3 regions of the Xenorhabdus budapestensis genome follow, and region 1 is predicted to be linked to each of the others. Evidence: riboswitches for the same ligand, from Rfam matches in the RefSeq annotation. Region 1 holds a riboswitch; each other region holds the start of a gene.
What was found. A riboswitch is a leader RNA that binds a small molecule or an ion and turns the genes downstream of it on or off. The one in region 1 is predicted to bind thiamine pyrophosphate.
Positions count from the first base shown of each region.

Region 2: it holds a riboswitch for thiamine pyrophosphate, as region 1 does, so the genes downstream of both, thiB (thiamine ABC transporter substrate binding subunit) here and thiC (phosphomethylpyrimidine synthase ThiC) in region 1, are expected to answer to the same signal.
Region 3: it holds a riboswitch for thiamine pyrophosphate, as region 1 does, so the genes downstream of both, thiD (bifunctional hydroxymethylpyrimidine kinase/phosphomethylpyrimidine kinase) here and thiC (phosphomethylpyrimidine synthase ThiC) in region 1, are expected to answer to the same signal.

Region 1 covers NZ_CP072455.1:395,661-399,918, forward strand. The annotation lists gene thiC (phosphomethylpyrimidine synthase ThiC) at 1-1,539, opposite strand, end outside; TPP riboswitch at 1,733-1,857, opposite strand; gene HGO23_RS01620 (HAD family hydrolase) at 1,959-2,621, opposite strand; gene nudC (NAD(+) diphosphatase) at 2,859-3,626, shown strand; gene dcp (peptidyl-dipeptidase Dcp) at 3,797-4,258, opposite strand, start outside.
Region 2 covers NZ_CP072455.1:3,842,122-3,846,379, forward strand. The annotation lists gene ptsP (phosphoenolpyruvate--protein phosphotransferase) at 1-609, opposite strand, end outside; gene rppH (RNA pyrophosphohydrolase) at 632-1,162, opposite strand; TPP riboswitch at 1,279-1,383, shown strand; gene thiB (thiamine ABC transporter substrate binding subunit) at 1,510-2,535, shown strand; gene thiP (thiamine/thiamine pyrophosphate ABC transporter permease ThiP) at 2,511-4,115, shown strand; gene thiQ (thiamine ABC transporter ATP-binding protein ThiQ) at 4,108-4,258, shown strand, end outside.
Region 3 covers NZ_CP072455.1:1,870,215-1,874,472, forward strand. The annotation lists gene HGO23_RS08520 (amino acid permease) at 1-1,213, shown strand, start outside; gene cspE (transcription antiterminator/RNA stability regulator CspE) at 1,996-2,205, shown strand; TPP riboswitch at 2,340-2,432, shown strand; gene thiD (bifunctional hydroxymethylpyrimidine kinase/phosphomethylpyrimidine kinase) at 2,473-3,273, shown strand; gene fbaB (class I fructose-bisphosphate aldolase) at 3,387-4,258, opposite strand, start outside.

The DNA of each region.
Region 1 (4,258 bases):
GCCGAACCAACCGATCATTGCAGCACCAATACCAGAGGTGAAATGGTCATAACCCGGGGCGATATCAGTTGTCAGTGGCCCCAAGGTATAGAATGGCGCTTCGTGGCAGTGCTCCAGTTCTTCTGTCATATTGCGGCGAATTAACTGCATCGGAATATGCCCCGGCCCTTCTATCATCACCTGAACATCATATTCCCAGGCGATTTTGGTCAGTTCACCGAGGGTATGTAGTTCGGCAAATTGAGCTTCATCATTAGCATCCTGAATGGAGCCGGGGCGCAATCCGTCCCCCAAAGAGAGGGAAACGTCGTAGGCCGCACAGATTTCACAAATTTCACGAAAGTGAGTATAGAGAAAGTTTTCCTGATGATGGGAAAGGCACCATTTCGCCATAATTGAACCACCACGGGAAACAATGCCTGTCAGGCGCTTGGCGGTCATGGGAACGTAACGCAGCAACACCCCTGCATGGATGGTGAAATAATCCACTCCTTGTTCGGCCTGCTCCAGTAACGTATCGCGGAACGTTTCCCATGTCAGGTTTTCCGCTATGCCATTGACTTTTTCCAGTGCCTGATAAATAGGAACTGTGCCGATGGGTACTGGACTGTTACGTAGTATCCATTCACGGGTTTCGTGGATGTAGCGTCCGGTGGAGAGATCCATCACCGTGTCAGCACCCCAACGGGTAGACCAAATCAATTTTTCGACTTCTTCTTCGATAGAGGAAGTGACGGAGGAATTACCGATATTGGCATTAACTTTCACCAGAAAATTACGACCGATAATCATCGGTTCAGATTCTGGATGGTTAATGTTAGCAGGAATAATCGCACGGCCGGCCGCCACTTCCTGACGAACAAATTCCGGTGTGATGTTATCCGGTAAGTTTGCGCCGAAACTTTGCCCTGTATGTTGTTGGAGCAGAATTTCACCACGGATACGCTCACGCCCCATATTTTCACGCAGTGCGATAAATTCCATTTCCGGTGTGATGATACCCTGGCATGCATAGTGCAATTGAGTCACGCGCCTGCCCTGTTTGGCTTTTAATGGATGGGAACGATGTTTGAAGCGCAGGTGATCCAGTCCGGCATCTGCAAGGCGCTGTTGAGTAAAATCAGAACTGAGGCTTGCGACAGATTCAGCATCATTGCGCTCTTCAATCCACGGTTGACGGAGCTTTTGCAAACCCGTTTGTACGTTCAGTATGGCTTCTGGATCGCCATAAGGGCCGGAAGTGTCATAGACTGGCACGGGTTCGTTTTCCTCAAATTGAGGATTCTCTTTCGTTCCGCCAATCAGTGTGGGAGATAACTGGATTTCCCGCATGGGAACCCGAATATCTTCGCGTGATCCTGCCAGATAAATACGGTTTGAATTGGGAAATGTCACACCTTGAATCGAACTGATAAATTCCTGTGCTGCATCTCGTTGGACTTTACGTGGCCGTGCTGGATGGGCTTTAGGTGAGATATTGGTTGCAGGGATAATGTCAGCAGTAGAGGTAACGCTGTTGTTAGTAATAGCATTAGACATAGCAAATTCCTGACTGTGTTATCGCCTGTCTCATTGCGCAAATAAAAAACATGACGCTCAGATAGGGCTTAAGTTGAGAAAATTGCTTGTCTGGAGCTCGCAGGGAGTAATGGTTGATTGCTGAATTACGTCATCCGGACAGATTTGTTTGTACAACAATTTATCTGTACAACAACAAGAAGAACACATCAGCGGGGTGATTACTCTTGTTCCCTTCGCGGGTATTAGCCCGATCAGGTTCTGCGGATCCCGAATAAACGGTCTCAGCCTGTGTCCACCGTGAGATAGGGTGAACGCTAGGCACTCCGACAAGAAAACACCCAGAGTATAAAGGGGATTCTGAAAACTGCAACCAGAAAGCACTAAGCTGAAACCAGAACTCTTCGTGTGAAACTGACTTCCTGGGGTTAATTATTTGACTATAAAGCCCAATTCAATTGTTTCCAGCCATGAACTTCTGCTGCTGCCCGCAATTGTATATCTGGATTGACGGTAAAGACTTTGGTGGCAAATCGGCACATCGGTAAATCATTCGCAGAGTCTGTATAAAAATAGATATGTTGTGGCGATAAATTCTGCTCTGCCAGCCATTGTTGTAAACGGGCAACTTTTCCTTCCCGGAAGGTAGGGATACCCTGAATGTCTCCGGTATAACAACCATCTTTCATTACCATATCAATCCCCATCGCTGTTTGTGCTCCAAATGCAGCAGCGATTTTCTTAACTACAAAAGAAACGGTGGCAGAAATGATGATAATAGGAATGTTTTGATGGCGGTAGATATCTAATTGTTTTCTGGCGGCAGGATAGAAGACAGGTTTGATTTTGGTTTCCACGAAATCGGTCAGCCAGATATCTATTTGCTCATGAGGAATTTGGCTGAGTGCCTGTAAGTTGGTCGCCAGATACTCTTGCATATTCAGTTTTCCTGCACAGTAATCCAATATCATTTTCTGGTCTGCCTCTATAAAGCGTGGGTCAGTAATGATGCCTTTTTCCCATAAATAATGAGTCCAGAGCTGGCTGGAATCCCCACAAATCAGGGTGTCATCCAAATCAAATACGGCAACCTGTTGTGACATAGTTGTTATTCCTCAATTTAGGATACCTATTGATACCTGCATATTATTGATTGAAAGCAAATCAAACACTTTATCTGCATTAAATGAACATTCAGAAACGTAATTAATATAACAGACTGCAGACAGAATTCGATGAAGAGGAGTATGCTGTACTTACACTAAGATTTAATAACATTTAATTAATATTTCAATGTGGCTATGACACAACATCCGATGCAACAAATGATGGAACCGATAATGCAAAAAAAATTAACAGGCATAGAACGAGGCTGGTGGATTGTCAGCCTTGAAAACAGAGTTTGGCTACCACAAGGGGAATTGCCATTAGGAACAGCCAACCAGTGGTCATTGCAAGGTTATGTAGCTTACGCTATCGGTGAATGGTTAGGGGAAACTGTTTGGCTGGTAGGCCATAAGATGGAGGCAGATATGTCTTCTCCTCGTCGGATTGCAGAGCAAGATCCCAAGTTATTTCAACTGGCAGGACGCGGAATCCAATTGGCTGAGTTCTATCGTTCTCATCATTACTGCGGTTACTGTGGACAAAAAATGCAACAGAGCCAGCATGAATGGGCTTGTTTGTGCCAGAGCTGTGATGAACATTATTATCCGCAAATTGCACCTTGCATTATTGTCGGCATTCGTCGCGATGATCACATTCTGCTGGCACAGCATCAGCGCCATCGTAACGGTATCCATACGGTACTTGCCGGATTTGTTGAAGTGGGGGAAACACTGGAAGAAGCTGTACATCGTGAGGTGATGGAAGAGAGTGGAATAAAAATCCGTAACTTGCGTTATGTCGCTTCTCAACCGTGGCCTTTCCCAAATTCATTGATGATGGGATTTCTGGCGGATTATGATAGCGGTGAAATTGAGCATGACCCTGTCGAACTTATTAGCGCAGATTGGTATCGCTATGATCAGCTTCCCCTTATCCCTACGTCTGATACGATTGCCCGCCGTTTGATTGAGGAGGCGGTTGCATTATGTCGTCAGCAGTGATGTTGATTGATCAATGAGTTAATCCTTTTTAAAACATGTCCATATCTGTGCGGGGTAGCTGGTAACAGCTACCCCTACTGCGACCGTATAAAGCATGAGAGTTACCTTATGTTTTGTATAAGGATTCGATATCCATATCAAAACGGGTAACTCTTAATCTTTAATACACCTTATTGTTTTTGTTCCTCTAGGCCTCGGTTTTTCAGCATATGCTTAATACTCGGTGGCTTACCGCGCCAGTCGATATACAGTTTTTCCAAGTCTTCACTATTACCACGTGACAACACCTTATCGCGGAAACGTTGGCCATTCTCTGCCGTCAGGCCTCCGTGTTCGGTAAACCAGGCAAAAGCATCATCTGCCAGCATTTCTGTCCACAGATAAGCATAATAACCGGCAGCATAACCGCCACCCCAAATGTGGTTGAAGTAGCTGGAACGATAGCGCGGTGGTACGTAGCTGAGATAGATGTTGTCTTGTTGCAGAGACTTGGCTTCAAACTTATCCACGTCCTGCTGTGGCTGAGCAGCGGTCAGCATATGCCAGTGCATATCCAGCAACGCGGCTGACAGCAGCTCAGTCATGCTATAACCTTTGTTGAATTTGTCAGCCTTATTGATCTTATCCACCAA
Region 2 (4,258 bases), 920 kb from region 1:
CAGTGTTGATGCTTCAAATATTTGTTCGAGCGATGGTTGAGAACAATCCTGCCATCCCTGAGCCATGACAATGCCATCGGAAACCGCCAGTGCCTTGATACGTGTCTGGCGATACTGACCAAACAGCTCCCGGGTCTGCGCTTGAGCAAGGATCGCAGCCAATTGCATAGCAAGTGTCACCATAAAGGATTCTTCACTTTCATCAAATAATCGGCGTTCATTCTGTTGAACAACCAAAATCCCTTGCAATTGGCGACGATAAATAATCGGAACCCCTAAAAAGGCCCGCAGATTCTCTTCTTTTACTTGAGGAATATATTTGAAACTAGGATGGTCACGCACATCGGCAAGGTTGATTAATTCCGACAAATGCCCGACTTCCCCCACAACGCCTTCATCAAAGGAGAGGCTTATCCCCTGTTTTCCCGGCTTTTCCAACCCCTTAGTAGCCATCAGGTAATAGCAACGACGCTGATGGTCTGCCAGATAAATAGAACAAACATCCGTGTTCATTGCTAAACAGGTTTCATTGACTAATAACTCAAGCGCTTCTGATAAATTTGTTGCCATCGCAACCTTTTCAACAATTTCCCGTAAGCGCATGAGCATAACGATTACCTAAATTAATTATCTAACTTCTTCTACGACGATATATATAGGTTGAATAGGATTGTGAAGTAGATTCCTGCGTTGGCATCACAATAGAAGAAAATTCTTTCATCACACGGCGGTATACATCTCGTTTAAACGAAACAACTTGCCTGACAGGATACCAATAACTCACCCAACGCCATCCATCAAACTCTGGTGTACTACTGCGCTGAACATTAATATCTGTTTCATTACAAAGCAACTGCAATAAAAACCAGCGTTGCTTTTGCCCGATACAAACGGGCTTTGTATCCCAACGCACCAAACGCTTGGGTAATTTGTAACGCAACCAGCTACGGGTGGAGGCGAGAACCCGTACGTCTTTGCGATTTAAACCAACTTCTTCGAACAACTCACGATACATCGCTTGTTCTGGTGATTCCCCCGGATTGATGCCCCCTTGAGGAAACTGCCAGGAATGCTGCCCATAACGGCGGGCCCAGAGAACCTGCCCTTGACGATTACAAATTACAATTCCTACATTCGGGCGGTAGCCATCATCATCGATCACCAGACTACCTCTTGATAAAACGAATTTGAAAAGATAGTTAATTGTTTCACACTCATCTCAAACGGTAAACCTCTATGATGGGGCTTTGCAGTTACAACTGAAGTCTCTACAATACGGTCATCTCAACGGGGTGCGATTGTTGCCGGGCAACATCGCTGAGAACAAACCCGTAGAACCTGATCCGGCTGATATCGGCGTAGGGATTTGAGTTGCTATTCATTGATATATAAATAGTAATTTTATCTGGCACTTTCTCAAATCCTTTGCCAATTTGCTAATAACTCATTTAATTATGAGTGCTAATAGTTACTGTTAATAACTACTATTAATAACTACAGGAGAGCAAAGTGTTTAAGCATCTATTTTTCCGATTTATTGCGAGATTTATTGCGATAAGTGCATTATCGATTTCTGCATGTGCCTTTGCTCAAGCAGCACAAGCAAAACCCACATTAACCGTTTATACTTATGATTCATTCGCTTCTGAGTGGGGCCCCGGCCCTGTTATCAAAAAAGATTTTGAAGCGGAATGTGACTGTGAATTGAAACTCGTCGCCCTGGAAGATGGTGTATCTTTGCTGAACCGTATAAGAATGGAAGGCAAAAAAGCATCGGCAGATGTTGTTCTGGGGTTAGATAATAACCTGATCCAAGCTGCCCAACAGACTGGATTATTCACTCCCAGCCATGTTGATACAACAAAGTTAAAACTGCCTGTCACATGGAATAACAATACCTTTATTCCTTACGATTACGGTTATTTTGCCTTTATTTACAACAAAAATACCTTGCCTAATCCCCCCAAAAGCATGGAAGAGCTTATTAACAGCCACCAGAATTGGAAGATTATTTATCAGGATCCACGTACCAGTACTCCTGGGTTAGGTTTTTTACTCTGGATGCAGGATATCTATGGTAATAATGCTGCGCAGGAGTGGCAGAAAATCGCCAAAAAAACACTGACTGTCACCAAAGGCTGGAGTGAGGCTTATGGGTTATTCCTGAAAGGTGAAGGGGATATGGTGCTTAGCTATACCACATCACCGGGCTATCACATCGTATCCGAGAAAAAAGATAATTACGCCGCTGCTATATTCAACGAGGGGCACTATTTACAAATTGAAGTCGCCGCCCAGTTGGCTTCCAGCAAACAGCCTGAACTGGCACAAAGATTCATGCAATTCATGGTTTCACCCGCATTCCAGCAAGCTATTCCGACCACCCAGTGGATGTATCCCGTGATTGACGTACCTCTACCTGAGGTTTTCAAACAACTGCCTGTGCCTGAGAAATCACTGCAATTCAACGCAGAAGATGTAGCCAAACACCGTACACAATGGATCCGTACATGGCAAAGTGCTGTAAGCCGTTAATTGCAGGTTGGTTACTGCCGGGGGTGATTGCCTCCGGCCTGCTGCTTCTCATTGCCCTGTCAGCTTTCGGGGTACTTTGGTTTAATGCGCCTGAAAGCCACTGGCAGGCATTTTTGAGTGACAGCTATCTGTGGCATGTCATTCGTTTTACTTTCTGGCAAGCGTTTTTGTCTGCTTTATTCTCAGTCACACCTGCAATATTTCTGGCAAGAGCGCTCTATCGCCGTCGTTTTCCGGGCAGAACGCTTTTTTTACGTCTATGCGCCATGACGCTGGTACTTCCTGTTTTAGTCGCCCTGTTTGGCATACTGACTGTTTATGGGCGTATTGGCTGGCTGGCTAATCTTTGCCAATGGATAGGAATTGAATACCGTTTTACCCTTTACGGCCTGCAAGGTATTTTGTTGGCGCATATTTTCTTTAATATGCCAATGGCAACACGATTACTGCTCCAATCGCTGGAAGGTATCGCAGTAGAACAACGGCAACTTGCAGCACAGCTTGGTATGAATGAATGGCAACATTTTCGCTTTGTCGAATGGCCTTATCTACGCCGTCAGATCTTGCCAACCGCAGCGCTGATTTTCATGCTGTGTTTTGCCAGTTTTGCCGCGGTGCTCGCATTGGGAGGCGGCCCTTCTGCAACTACAATTGAACTCGCTATTTATCAGGCTATTAAGTATGACTACGATCTTGGTCAGGCTGCTCTGCTCGCGCTGATCCAACTCTTTTGCTGTCTTGGTCTGGTTTTGCTGAGCCAAAAGCTCAAAGGAGTTCTTTCGGTGGGGTATGGTCATCAACAACAATGGCGTAATCCACAGGATTCATGGCTGAAAAAACTATGTGATGGATTGCTTATCACCACAGCATTGCTGTTTTTGCTCCCTCCTTTACTGGCCGTCATTGTAGATGGTTTGAACAGTGCCGTGTTTGATGTCCTCAGTAAACCCGCCTTGTGGTGGGCTTTCACAACATCCGTAATTATCGCACTGGGCGCTGGTTTCTTATGTGTTTTACTGACTATGATGCTGTTATGGAGCAGCCGTGAGTTACGCCTGCGTCATTTATCCCGTTGGGGACAAGCAATAGAAAGCAGTGGATTATTAATTCTTGCTATGCCCGGTATTGTCCTTGCAACAGGCTTTTTTATTCTGCTGAATAATACTGTTGGGTTGCCGGATTCCCCTTATGAACTGATTATCCTGACCAATGCGTTGATGGCAATTCCCTATGCTTTAAAAGTGCTGGATAATCCAATGCGTGATCTGGCTGAACGCTATAATCCGCTATGCCGCTCTTTAAATATTCAGGGCATCCACCGTTTACGCTGGATTGAGCTTAAAGCTCTGAGAATCCCATTAGCGCAGGCACTGGCTTTTGCCAGCGTGCTGTCAATCGGGGATTTTGGTGTTGTCGCATTATTTGGAGACGAGAATTTCCGCACACTGCCTTTCTACCTTTATCAGCAAATCGGGGCATATCGCAGTCAAGATGGTGCTGTGACTGCATTCCTGCTACTGCTTCTCTGTTTTATTTTATTTAGTGTTCTTGAACGATTACCGGGTCGACGCCATGATTAAACTTGAAAATGTTACTTACACCTATGAGCAGATTGCCATGCGTTTCGATGTCAACGTCGAAGCGGGCGAACGTATTGCAATCCTCGGCCCCAGTGGGGCGGGCAAAAGTACATTATTAAGTTTAATGGCAGGCTTTCAATTCG
Region 3 (4,258 bases), 1.5 Mb from region 1:
GTATGGCATTAGTGGATTTATTGCATTTTTGATAATGCGTCAATTAGGTGAAATGGTTGTTGAAGAGCCTGTAGCGGGTTCGTTTAGCCACTTTGCTTATAAATATTGGGGTAATTTTGCGGGTTTTCTATCCGGTTGGAATTATTGGGCAATGTTTATACTTGTCGGGATGGCGGAACTCACTGCGGTCGGTATGTATATCCAATATTGGTGGCCTGAAATTCCAACATGGGTTTCTGCTGCAATATTCTTTGTGCTGATTAATACCGTAAATTTGATTAATGTCAGGTTATATGGGGAAGCTGAGTTCTGGTTCTCTATGATCAAAGTTGCAGCTATCATTGGGATGATCCTTTTTGGCTCTTATCTGCTCATTTCTGGCACGGGAGGGCCACAGGCCAGTGTAACTAATTTATGGCAGCAGGGCGGTTTTATGCCTAATGGCGCTGTCGGCCTGATTATGGCAATGGCCGTTATTATGTTTTCATTTGGTGGCTTGGAAACTGTCGGGATCACTGCGGCAGAAGCTGAAAACCCGGAAGTTAATATTCCAAAGGCAACTAATCAGGTTGTTTATCGTATTCTGCTGTTTTATATCGGTTCGTTGTTCATTTTGCTTTCTCTCTATCCGTGGAAAGATGTTGTGGAGGGAGGCAGTCCATTTGTTTTAATTTTCCATAATTTGAATAGTTTTTGGGTCGCAAATGTCCTGAATATCGTTGTATTGACTGCGGCGTTATCTGTTTATAACAGTGGCGTTTATTGTAATAGTCGAATGCTGTATGGCCTGGCGAAACAAGGTAATGCACCGCGTATTTTGACTAAAGTGAACAAGCGTAGTGTTCCTGTTTTATCAATTGGATTGTCGGCGTTGGCTACATCAATAGGTGTATTGATTAACTATATTATGCCGGGTAAAGCATTTGAGCTTTTGATGGCATTGGTAGTTACAACGCTGGTGATTAATTGGATTATGATCTGTATGTCACACTTGAAATTTCGCGCTGCAAAAAATGCAGAAGGTGTTAAGACAAAATTCCAGGCATTTTGGTATCCATTTGGTAATTTTCTCTGTTTGATTTTCTTGGCTTTCATTCTTGTTATTATTCTGATGATGCCTGATATACGTATATCAGTTATTCTGATGCCGTTTTGGATCGGAATATTATGGGTAGGTTACTTATCTTCTAAATCAAATAAGGTCAGAGTATAAATTGTCTTGCTGAAAATGCGTACACTTTTCCAGCCGGGCATAATGCCCGGCTGATTTTTATAATGAATCCAATTTTATTAGATCGTTATGGCAGAGTGCTATTTCGGTAAAAGAAAATTGGTTAAAAAACCTACCTACAAAAATTGCATATAAAATAAATGTTATCCTGAAATGATATTTATTGTAGGTTGATATCTGGACAATTTGTTATTTAAAGCCCAGTCACTTTAGTGCTATAAAAATTATGTCATCATCTGACATATTGCCAGAATAGCAAGAGCTCAAAAGTTAAAGCATGAGTGTTTTGATTGAACAATATTTAATAAAGGTTAAACAAAACGTAAACTAATCAAATTTGGAGTAATCATATTTTACTTTCAAACATTAACATAAAATTAGCTATTATTTTGTTGCTTATTCAATTTATTTTGAAAGTTATAACTCTCTAGAATACCTCTTAATAGGTGTGAAAAACAGAATTATATATTAAATAAGTAAAAATGATTTCATTAAGTTAATGTTTTATTTTTCTGTTAATTCATGTGGTTATGTAATATAAATGCTTCCGATCAATATCAAATCGGAATAGATATTAAGAATTTAAAATATGTGCGTTAGCTCGTGCACCTGAAAAAAATGGCTTGCGATTATATAAAGAGTATGTGATAAAAACACCTGGGTAAACGAAGTACTGTTTCTGTTAATGAATAGCAGCAACGAATACTGGTTTGTTTCTTTTTATGCCAATCGGCGAATAAAGTGATTCAAAGGAAATTTTTGAAATGGCAAAAATCACTGGTACTGTGAAGTGGTTCAATGAGTCTAAAGGTTTTGGTTTTATTACTCCAGCTGATGGCAGCAAAGATGTATTTGTACATTTTTCTGCAATTATGAAAGATGGATTTAAAACATTGTCTGAAGGCCAACAAGTTGAGTTTGAAATTCAGGATGGCCCTAAAGGTCCAGCCGCTGCAAATGTCACTACTTTATAGTAAGAAGCAGTAATAAATTTATTTTAGCTGGTATGTTGGTGGCTGGCTGAATATATTTATCGTTAATATTTTCCATTAATTAATGATAACGCATTGCAAATATCACTCTATTGGGATACTAATAGAGTGATTTTTACTTTGGCTCGGGGCGTTCTTAAATGAACTGAGAAGTACCCGTATTACCTGATCTGGATAATGCCAGCGTAGGGAAGTCTTGGTATCTCTTGTTTGATACCCGCTTTTCTTGGGCTGGTGGTAGGAACTACCATCATGAGAATTAATTCATTGACTATTGCAGGAACCGATCCTAGCGGTGGTGCCGGCATTCAAGCCGATCTAAAAACATTTTCTGCCCTTGGCGTATATGGAACAACTGTAATAACAGCTCTCGTTGCGCAAAATACAACAGGAGTGCAGACAGTTTACAATATTGAACCCAGTTTTATTTCTGCTCAACTTGAATCGGTACTTTCAGATGTCAGAATAGATAGTGTTAAGATTGGAATGTTATCTAATTCTGCTAACGTTCATGTCGTTTCAGAAGCTTTCCACCGTTATCCGGTTCCTTATATCGTGTTAGATACCGTTATGCTGGCAAAGAGTGGTGATCCTTTATTATCGCAGGAAGCGGTAAAAGCTATGACGGAATTATTATTGCCAATCGTTTCTTTGATTACACCAAATTTACCCGAAGCCGCAACGCTATTGAAATGCTCTCTTGCGGAAACGGAAGATGAAATGTTGCGACAAGGACGTGAACTGTTATTGATGGGGTGTCAGGCCGTTTTATTGAAAGGAGGGCATTTGAAGCATGGAGAAAGCCCAGATTGGCTGTTTACGTCTGAAGGGGAATGGCGTTTTACAGCCCCCAGAATTAATACACGCCATACACATGGAACAGGTTGCACTTTATCGTCTGCCCTTGCAGCGCTGCGGCCGCGTTATTCCGATTGGAAGAGTACAATACCCGTGGCAAAGGCCTATTTGCAGAATGCTCTAATGCAGGCAGATACGCTAGATGTAGGGAAAGGAATAGGGCCGGTACATCATTTTCATCAGTGGTGGTAGGAAATAGTAGTAGGAATTATCACCATAATGTCGTGGTATTGTGATTCGAAAATGGGGATATAATATCCCCATTTCTAATACAGTGAATAACACAACAAATGAAGTAGGTTTTATCAGGCAATAGTGACGCTTTTGTCGAGATACACATCCTGAACAGAATGGATCAGTGCAACGCCTTCTTTCATTGATTTCTTAAATGCCTTGCGTCCCAGGATCAGTCCCATACCTCCGGCACGTTTGTTAATGACTGCGGTACGGACAGAATCACTCAGATCATTCACTCCGGAAGCTCCGCCAGAATTGATCAGGCCTGCACGTCCCATATAGCAGTTGGCGAGTTGATAGCGAACCAAGTCGATAGGGTGATTTGTTGTCAAATCAGTGTAGACACGTTTATCTGTGTGTCCGAAACTGATTGCAGTATATCCGCCATTGGTTTCTGCCATTTTTTGTTTAACGATATCTGCGCCGATAGTAGCTGCCAGATGGTTTGCCTGACCAGTTAAGTCGGCACTTGTATGGTAATCAACGCCATCTTTTTTGAAAGCTGAATTGCGTAAATAAGCCCACAATACAGTTACCATACCTAATTCATGCGCTCGTTCGAAAGCGGCAGAAATTTCTTCTATTTGACGGCGCGATTCGGGAGAGCCGTAATAAATCGTGGCACCAACTGCAACTGCCCCCATATTAAACGCTTGCTCAACGCTGGCATACAAGGTTTGGTCATATTGAACTGGATAGGTCAATGTTTCGTTGTGATTAAGTTTCACCAGAAACGGAATTTTATGAGCATAGCGGCGAGAGACGGATGCCAGAACACCATAAGTTGAGGCAACACAGTTACATCCTGCTTCGATTGCTAATTCAACAATATTTTTAGGATCAAAATAGAGTGGGTTGGTTGCAAAAGAAGCACTTGCCGAGTGTTCAACACCTTGATCGACCGGCAAAATTGAAAGATAGCCAGTTCCAGCCAGGCGCC